Regions from separate parts of the Vibrio paucivorans genome, predicted to be linked through region 2. Evidence: predicted binding sites of a transcription regulator. Region 2 holds the regulator's gene; the other holds the start of a gene.

Region 1 (4,432 bases), 740 kb from region 2:
CAGCACTATCCTTTCAACTATTCAAGACATTGCTGAGCAAACCAACTTACTTGCATTGAATGCTGCGATTGAAGCCGCTCGAGCTGGTGAGCAGGGCCGAGGTTTCGCGGTGGTGGCAGATGAAGTACGTGTTCTAAGTCAACGCACACACGCGTCGACCAAAGAGATTCAAAACATGATTGAAACTCTGCAGGGTACAACGGGTAAAGCTGTGGGTATTATGGACGACAGCTGTCAGCTTGCGGGGCAGACTGTTGATGATGCAAATAGCGCAGCGGCAAGCCTGATCCAGATTCAAACAGTTGTTGAGCGTATTAGTGATATGGCGACACAAATTGCCTCAGCAGCGGAGGAGCAAGCGTCTGTGACTTCTGAAATCACTCGCAATACCGTGGGCATTCGTGATGTATCGAATGAATTGGCTGACGAAGCTCATGAAGCGGCTGACCAAGCCTCTCAGCTTTCGGTTCTATCGCACGAACTCGAACAAGAAATTAGCCGCTTTAAACTGTAAGACATAAAAGCGACCAACGAAAAACGCCAGCATTACGCTGGCGTTTTTATGACGAATGGAAGTCGAGGTTAATCAATTAGACCATATTGGCTGCTCAAGATATCGATGATCTCTTGCTTAGGATTATCGCTAAGAACAACTGGCTGACCAGTAATGGTTTCTGCGATGCTTGTGTAGGTCTTAGAAATATCCATTAGCGCATCTAGTGGCAACACGCTGTCGCGCGCTAGTGCTTCACGTTCAGGCATACGCTCTTTATTGAGCAAGATATCTGGATCAGGGAAATGGTTCAGTAGGAATTGGCGGAACCCTTCTTTTGAGTTTTCTACGATGTTTCCTGAATTGTATTCCTTGGTATCCCAAATACGTGAAGAATCCGGCGTACCGACTTCATCCATGTAGATCAGTTTTTCATTACCTGCGGCATCTGTTACGTAGCCAAATTCAAATTTGGTGTCGACGAACGTCTGTTCAACACGCGCTAATGCTTCGCTAATGACGCCAAAACCTTCTTTTAATAGCGTTTCATAGACGTTTATGTCGTCTGCTTTGGTGAAATTAAACGCTGCGAAGTTCTCTTCGATATTCTTACGAGTGATGTTCACGTCATCTGCTTCAGGCACACCAGGAATACCTTTTAGAATACCTTTGGTTGATGGAGTAATAAGAAGTTCTGGTAACTGTTTGTCTTTCTCTAGGCCTTCTGGCATTTCAATACCACAGAACTCTCGCTCGCCTTTTTCATACGCGCGCCACATTGAGCCTGTAATATACTTGCGACAAATCGCTTCAATCATGACAGGTTTGGCTTTTTGAACGATCCATACGAACGGGTGAGGGATGTCTAGGATATGGCTGTCTGCCAAACCGTTTTCTTTGAACAGTTTAAACCAGTGATTCGAAATAGCATTGAGCGCTGCACCTTTACCGGGTACGCCTTTCAGTCCGCCTTCACCGTGCCAAATACAGTCAAATGCCGAAATTCGGTCACTAATAACCATAATCGCTAGCGGTGCATCTGGAGATACATCGTAGCCTTTTTCTTTGATGAGGCGCTGGCTATCTTCTTCAGTCAACCAGTAAACAGAGCGTACTTTACCACTGTGTACTGGCTTATTTGTGCGGATTGGAAGGTCGTCGTTGACGGCTAAAACTTGATCTGCAAGGCTCATTAGACATTCCTATTTTGTAAAACGTCAAACAGAGAGTACCTCTAGTACACGGCTAAATTGATGCGACTAGAGCTCGAATATGTGGGCATCATACCAGAACTTTTTCCCGCTTCCACATAAAAAGCAAACGTTTGCTTTGTTTCGGGGAATATTCGTAAATTAGAGCGTAAATACACTGTAGAGCCACTTCAATGTGCGTCTGTGCAAAGCCTGTCAGCGATTCTTTAACCAACAATTACATACTTTGCTTAATCGTTACCACAGCATTCAATTTGGTGCTTCGTCACATTTATGAAATCTATTATTAATAACTTGGTGAATAGTAACCCGTACGTACCTTTGTTGTTTTCCACTAGAGTTTAGAAAACATAACTTAATGAATAATAATGACTAAATCTAATATATCTACTTAGTCCTACGTAGTTATACGTAAAACTTAAGTGTGAACAAAGAATAGGGTAGGTAAATTTCTGCGTGTTCACGCTGATTTTCAAACATAGAAAACTCGCACATCTTTGTCTTGGAACATCGGTGCCATTTGATAACGGCATGAATCAAACAAAGGACGTGAACAATGAGTCTTATTCAAAACTCGCTAAAAAGAGTCATGAAAACAACGGCTGTCGTCGCGGCAGCTTGCTTTACTATGCTGGCGACTTCGGCTACAGCTGCTGATAAAGTCTATCGACTAAAACTTGCTGAAACGTGGGGACCAAACTTCCCTGTGTTTGGTGATGCGACAAAAAATATGGCCGCAATGGCAGAAAAAATGTCGAATGGTCGCCTACAAATTCGTATCGACTCAGCCAATAAACACAAGGCGCCACTTGGTGTGTTTGATATGGTTAAATCGGGCCAGTACGACATGGGCCACTCTGGTTCTTACTACTGGAAAGGTAAGGTACCTAATACGCTGTACTTTACGTCTATGCCATTTGGTATGACTCCGGCAGAGCAGTATGCATGGTTCTATCATGGTGGTGGTATGGAGTTAATGGAGCAGGTGTATTCTCCACATAACTTGATGTCTTTCCCTGGTGGTAACACTGATATTCAGATGGGCGGTTGGTTCCAAAAAGAAATCAACTCTGTCGACGATCTTAAAGGCTTAAAAATGCGTATTCCGGGCTTTGCTGGAGAAATCCTTGCTGAGCTAGGTGCTAAGCCGACGAACATTGCACCGGGTGAACTATACACTTCTCTAGAGCGCCGCACGATTGATGCATTAGAGTGGGTTGGTCCATCACTCGACTTGCGTATGGGTTTCCACAAAATCGCACCTTACTACTACACAGGTTGGCATGAGCCAGGCTCAGAGCTTCAGTTCTTAGTGAACAAGCGTACGTGGGATCGTCTCCCTGAAGATCTTCAAGAAATCTTACGTGTTGCAATGAGAACAGCAGCGTACGACATGTATACCCAAGCGACGCATGAAAGTGGTAAGAACTGGGCGTCTATGAAGTCTGAGTATCCAGATGTTCAAGTTAAGGACTTCCCACCAGAAGTAATGTCTGCACTTAAAGAAGCCAATGACCGCTTATTAGCTAAGCATGCTGAAAAAGATGAACTGGCGAAAGAGATTCAAAAATCTCAAGCTGACTACCTTAAACAGGTTCGCTCTTGGACGGATATTTCACACCGTGCGTACCTAAACAGCAGTGCTCAATAAAACCACTATTTGTTTAATAAGTACCTATACAACAAAACAATAAAAATTCGGTGAGTAGCGCTCACCGAGAAGCCCAAGAAATCTATTCTAAATAACGTGCAGCGGTCGAGCCAATCGATACGCTGCACACACTTAACGTTCCATGGAGTCGGGAATGAGAAGTCTTATCTATATCGAGCGATTGTTTAACCGAATAGGGGATACCCTAGGATGGTTATCGAGCATCCTATTTATCTTATTACTCGCCAACGTCGTGTATGACGTAGTTATGCGCTATGTATTCAACGACGTGTCGATTGCCTTTCAAGAAATGGAATGGCATTTATTCTCTGCGGTATTTTTGTTGGGAGTTCCTTACGCAATTAAAGCAGGTGGCCATGTTCGAGTGGATATCTTCTATGAGCGTCTTTCTAACAAAGCTCAAGCAGTGATAGATCTACTGGGTACATTAATCTTCCTACTTCCGTTCTGTATGTTAGTCGCTTGGTTTGGTATCGATTTTGCCAAAGACAGTTACTCTTTAGGCGAAACTTCAGGTGACCCTGGTGGTTTACCTTATCGCTGGATTATTAAGGCAATGATTCCACTGTCGTTTTTCTTAATGGCCATCAGTGGTATTGGCTTAATGCTTCATTCTCTGAACAAGATATTTAACCCTCACCTTGTTCACGCTCAGTCCATGGATAAGTCGTAAAAGGAATTCCAAGATGATCGGTATTGTAATGTTTTTTGTAGCCTTGTTTGCGCTACTTCTTGGTTTTCCAGTCGCCTTTACCTTTGGTGGTATCGCACTGATATTTGGTGTGTGGGCAGAAGGCATTGAAATGTTTGCCTTTATGCCTTATCGAATTCAGTCAATCATGGAAAACACCGTATTGATGGCTGTACCGCTATTTGTATTCATGGGCTTAGTACTGCAGAAAACGCGCTTGGCGGAGCAACTTTTAGAGTCGATGGGTAGGCTGTTTGGCGGCGTGCGTGGTGGTATCGCAATTTCAACAGTGCTTGTTGGCGCACTTCTAGCAGCCTCTACAGGGGTGGTAGGCGCATCGGTTGTTGCGATGGGACTCATTTCGT
Region 2 (4,432 bases):
CTTGGTCTCATCTGGCAGAGCTTAAGAGATATGGCATCAGATTACGAAGAGCGTGCTCTGCAATCCGAAGAAACTTCTTTGTAGTAAGCCATAATAACGCACACTAATCTGATAGATATTAAAAAGCCGAAGTCATCACTTCGGCTTTTTCTTTATTGCTCAAACGACATAGCAGGCAGTCGTTAGTCACCAGCAAACATATAACCTTCACCGTGTACGGTCACAAATATTTGTGGATTCTTAGGGTCGAACTCCATCTTGGCGCGCATTCGACGAATAAGTACATCGATAGTACGGTCGTTTGGCGCATCGACTCGGTGACTGATCATATTCAGAATACGCTCTCTACTTAGCACCTGATTTGGGTGTGACGACAACGCTACCAGCAACTCATATTCTGCTTTAGTGAGCTTAACCGGCTCACCATTTCGGCTCAATGCGCGGCGCTGAGTGTCAAACGTCCACTCACCAAAGCGAACGACATTGCTGTTTTTGTCATTAGTTTCCACTACAGGCGAAACGTTGCGAGCCGCTGAAATTCGCCACAGCAGGTTTTTCACACGAACCAACAGTTCGCGCAGTTCAAAAGGTTTAGTAACGTAATCGTCGGCGCCCATTTCGAGCCCAACAATTTTGTCTATGCTATCCGTGCGCCCTGTCACCAGAATGATTCCAATATCTGACTGGCTACGTAACTCTCTTGTCAGCATCAATCCATCACCACCCGGCAAATTGATGTCCAACATCACTAAGTCGACAGAGTTTTCTTCCAACGCTTCTCGCATTTGCACGCCATCTTCGGCTTCACTAACGGTGTAACCTTCATTTTGAAAGTATCCCACTAGCTTGCTGCGAGTAACAGCATCATCTTCTACAACTAATACGTGATAGCTCATCTAGACCACTTAATCTTGATTTCAGGTTAACTTTAACAACACTATTCTATTCATAATCAGTAACAATTCTAGAAAATGCTACTTCAAAAGTAAGAAAGGTGATTTTTTATTGATTCAAAACAACCTTAGACTCGCTATTCATATCTCACTATATCTCTCTATTTTTATTCACACATGTAGTTACCGCTATTCATCTTTATTAGTTAAACTAAAGACATACCTCGAATTGGAGCTAAAACAATGCAAGAAACAAAAGCATTTAACGAAAAAAGAGCTGAAATATACTGGTGGCTATCTAGCTTATTTGCTAAAGAACTGACCGAAACGGATATTGAACAGTATCAAACCCCAGAAATTCGCTCTTTCCTCGCAGGGCTTGGTGAAAATGAAACTCTAAAACCGTCTATCGACAAGATGACTGACGCGCTCAACCGTCTAAATGACCGTGAAGACGCACAGTTAGAGCTCTCTGCAGATTTCTGCGACCTATTTTTGAAATCAGACAAAGAATCCGCTTTGCCTTATGCGTCTATGTACATCGGTAAATCGGGTCTATTGAATGACGAGCCCGCCAAAGAAATGGCGTCATTAATGGCTGAACATAGTATTGCTGTCAGCGCTTCACTTAACGAGCCAGCAGATCACATTGCGATCGAATTAGACTTCCTTGGTAACTTGATTATTCGCTCTAACGAACTTGAACAAGAACAGCACCTTGATGATGCACTGCTCGAACAAGAAAAGTTCATCCGAGAAAAGATCCTTTCTTGGGTTCCACAATTTTCGACCAAGTGTCAGTCACTCGATGAATTCGGCTTCTACGCTGCGGTAGCATCTCTATTAGTGTCTTTCCTAGAGCTAGATTGCCACTACCTCGCCGGCGAGTAATTTCACCACTCCCTAGCTAGCGACAAAATCGTCAATTGTAGTGATAGATCACTGCTATTGACGGTTTTTTCATTGCTTGCGCCACGTTTGAGGTCTAGAATCGTGACCGCAAACGATTAAAAATGAAATTGACTCAGTTTCCTGGGTAGAAATACGAACCGCTGGCTAAAAGCGGTTTTTGTGTTTTTACTACTTTGATGTAACCATTAACTAGGAGCTGACAATAATGATTGCTGCGGTGAGCCAAGGGGTAAGCCAGTATATGCAGCAGTTCTCAATAGGACAGAACCTTATGGCCACAATTAAAGATGTTGCTCGCTTAGCTGGCGTATCAACTACCACTGTTTCCCATGTAATCAACAAAACTCGCTTTGTTGCTGAAGCAACCCAAGAAAAAGTGATGGAAGCAGTTAAAGAGCTTAACTACGCTCCAAGTGCCGTTGCTCGTAGCTTGAAATGTAATACGACCCGTACCATCGGCATGTTAGTAACTCAATCAACTAACCTATTCTTCTCGGAAGTAATCGATGGTGTTGAAAGCTACTGTTACCGCCAAGGCTACACGCTCATTTTGTGTAACACCGGTGGCATTTACGAAAAGCAGCGTGACTATATCCGCATGCTAGCTGAAAAGCGCGTAGATGGTATTTTGGTCATGTGTTCTGACTTAACTGAAGAGCTACTAGAAATGTTGGATCGACATGCCGATATTCCAAAAGTAATCATGGACTGGGGCCCTGAAAGCTCTCAAGCCGATAAAATTATCGATAATTCGGAAGAAGGTGGCTACTTAGCCACTAAGTACCTTATCGATCGTGGTCACACAGACATTGCTTGCCTAAGTGGCCACTTTGAGAAAGCAGCCTGCCAAGAACGTATCCAAGGATTCAAACGTGCTTTAGGTGAAGCCAATCTATCGGTTAACGAAGATTGGATCTTAGAAGGTAACTTTGAGTGTGATACCGCTGTGCTTGCCGCAGATAAAATTGCAGCAATGGACCACAAACCAACTGCCGTATTCTGTTTCAATGACACCATGGCATTTGGCTTGATGAGCCGTCTACAACAAAAAGGGATTCGAGTACCAGAAGATATGTCTGTTATTGGTTACGACAATATCGAACTTGCTGAGTACTTCTCTCCTCCGCTAACAACGGTCCACCAACCGAAACGTCGCGTGGGTAAAAATGCCTTTGAGATCTTGCTAGAGCGTATTAAAGACAAAGAACACGAAAAGCGTGTCTTTGAAATGCATCCAGAGATTGTTGAGCGTAGTACCGTAAAAGACCTGACTAAATAGTTAGCAAGATTAATAACCTATGTGCTTTACGTGGTAGTTCAGAGATACGCAAGGCGCATAGCTTAGTCTTATTTATGGAACACATATCACATTTACAACATCCAAATGTGATACTTATTCAGATTTTTAATTACTCTTGAATTAGAAGTCACGCACAGGGCAAACCATTCGAAAGTTTGGGACGCAAAGCTTCCGGCCTACGGCATTTACTTGCTATGGTAGCGGGGTTGCCGATGGCAAACTATGCATACACAACTTTACTCCTTACTGACACAGTTTCTGCATTTTTTTGCTAACCTCTCGGACCTGATTTGGTGGCGTATTCACATACACCGAGAATATACAGCATGGACAAACCAGTACTAAAAGACTCAATGCGGCTGTTTGAACAACTAGGCCGTGTAAAATCCCGTTCAATGTTTGGCGGTTTCGGCATCTTTGTTGACGAGACAATGTTCGCTCTTGTTGTAAATGATAAGTTGCACATCCGAGCAGACGATTCAGCCGCAAAAAAATACAAAGGACAAGGCTACGAGCCTTATGTATATAAGAAACGTGGATTCCCTGTCGTTACAAAATACTTCGCATTGCCAGACGATTGGCAGGCAAACCCAAAAGCTACGCTCGATGAGGCCATTGCAGCTCTTAAAGCAGCAAAGGTTGAAAAAGAGTCTCAAGCTCAGTCGAAACCGAATCGACTAAAAGATCTTCCAAACCTAAGACTAGCGACCGAAAGGATGCTCAAGAAGGCAGGAATCGAGTCTGTTGAGCAATTGGAAGAAGCTGGCGCGGTAGAAGCATTTAAAGCCATTAAGCAGTCCCATACTTCGGATGTTGGTTTAGAGCTTCTATGGGCACTTGAAGGGGCAATTAAGGGGACTCATTGGTCAGTCATTCCACAATCGCGTCGTGAAGAGTTGGCTAATCGACTCAGCTAACCCAAGAAAAGTTCATAGAACCGGCACTCTGTGCCGGTTTTTTTGTATCTGCTGAAATTTTCTTTCCACTTAACCTGTCTTAATTCAAACAGTTTCTTGATACTAGGCGAGAATTCGCCACCAATCTCTCTGCAAGTACTTTATCTACTTTTATACTAAGAAGACATAGCAGGTAGAGCGGCCAACGTATCTTTAGGTCGGAGAATAAAAAATGAACAAAAAGCTAGTATTTGGCGTGGTATTCGTCGCACTGATTATTATTTTGGCCATGAATTTTGGTCAATACTTCACGCTTGAAAACGCTAAAGCACAGCAAGAAGCTTTAGGTAGCTTTATTGAGCAAAACTTCCTCATTGCAGCGATCAGCTACTTTCTGGCTTACGTCGCCATCACCGCTTTTTCAATTCCAG

Evidence for each region. The regulator PurR, encoded in region 2, represses purine synthesis genes. The targets are predictions, from matches to a motif close to TNANGNAAACGTTTNCNTNA.
Region 1: the regulator PurR is predicted to act here: its motif matches at 1,806-1,825, upstream of ACXABW_RS08435 (phosphoribosylaminoimidazolesuccinocarboxamide synthase).

The regions. Positions count from the first base shown of each region.
Region 1 covers NZ_CM133230.1:1,833,410-1,837,841, reverse strand. Annotated here, with positions in the region: partial or broken gene ACXABW_RS08440 (methyl-accepting chemotaxis protein) at 1-514, shown strand, start outside; gene ACXABW_RS08435 (phosphoribosylaminoimidazolesuccinocarboxamide synthase) at 583-1,686, opposite strand; gene ACXABW_RS08430 (TRAP transporter substrate-binding protein) at 2,261-3,355, shown strand; gene ACXABW_RS08425 (TRAP transporter small permease subunit) at 3,510-4,049, shown strand; gene ACXABW_RS08420 (TRAP transporter large permease) at 4,063-4,432, shown strand, end outside.
Region 2 covers NZ_CM133230.1:1,088,747-1,093,178, reverse strand. Annotated here, with positions in the region: gene elyC (envelope biogenesis factor ElyC) at 1-84, shown strand, start outside; gene torR (two-component system response regulator TorR) at 183-896, opposite strand; gene torD (molecular chaperone TorD) at 1,137-1,784, shown strand; gene purR (HTH-type transcriptional repressor PurR) at 2,077-3,084, shown strand; cyclic di-GMP riboswitch class I at 3,233-3,319, shown strand; gene ACXABW_RS05195 (TfoX/Sxy family DNA transformation protein) at 3,432-4,022, shown strand; gene ACXABW_RS05190 (TVP38/TMEM64 family protein) at 4,234-4,432, shown strand, end outside.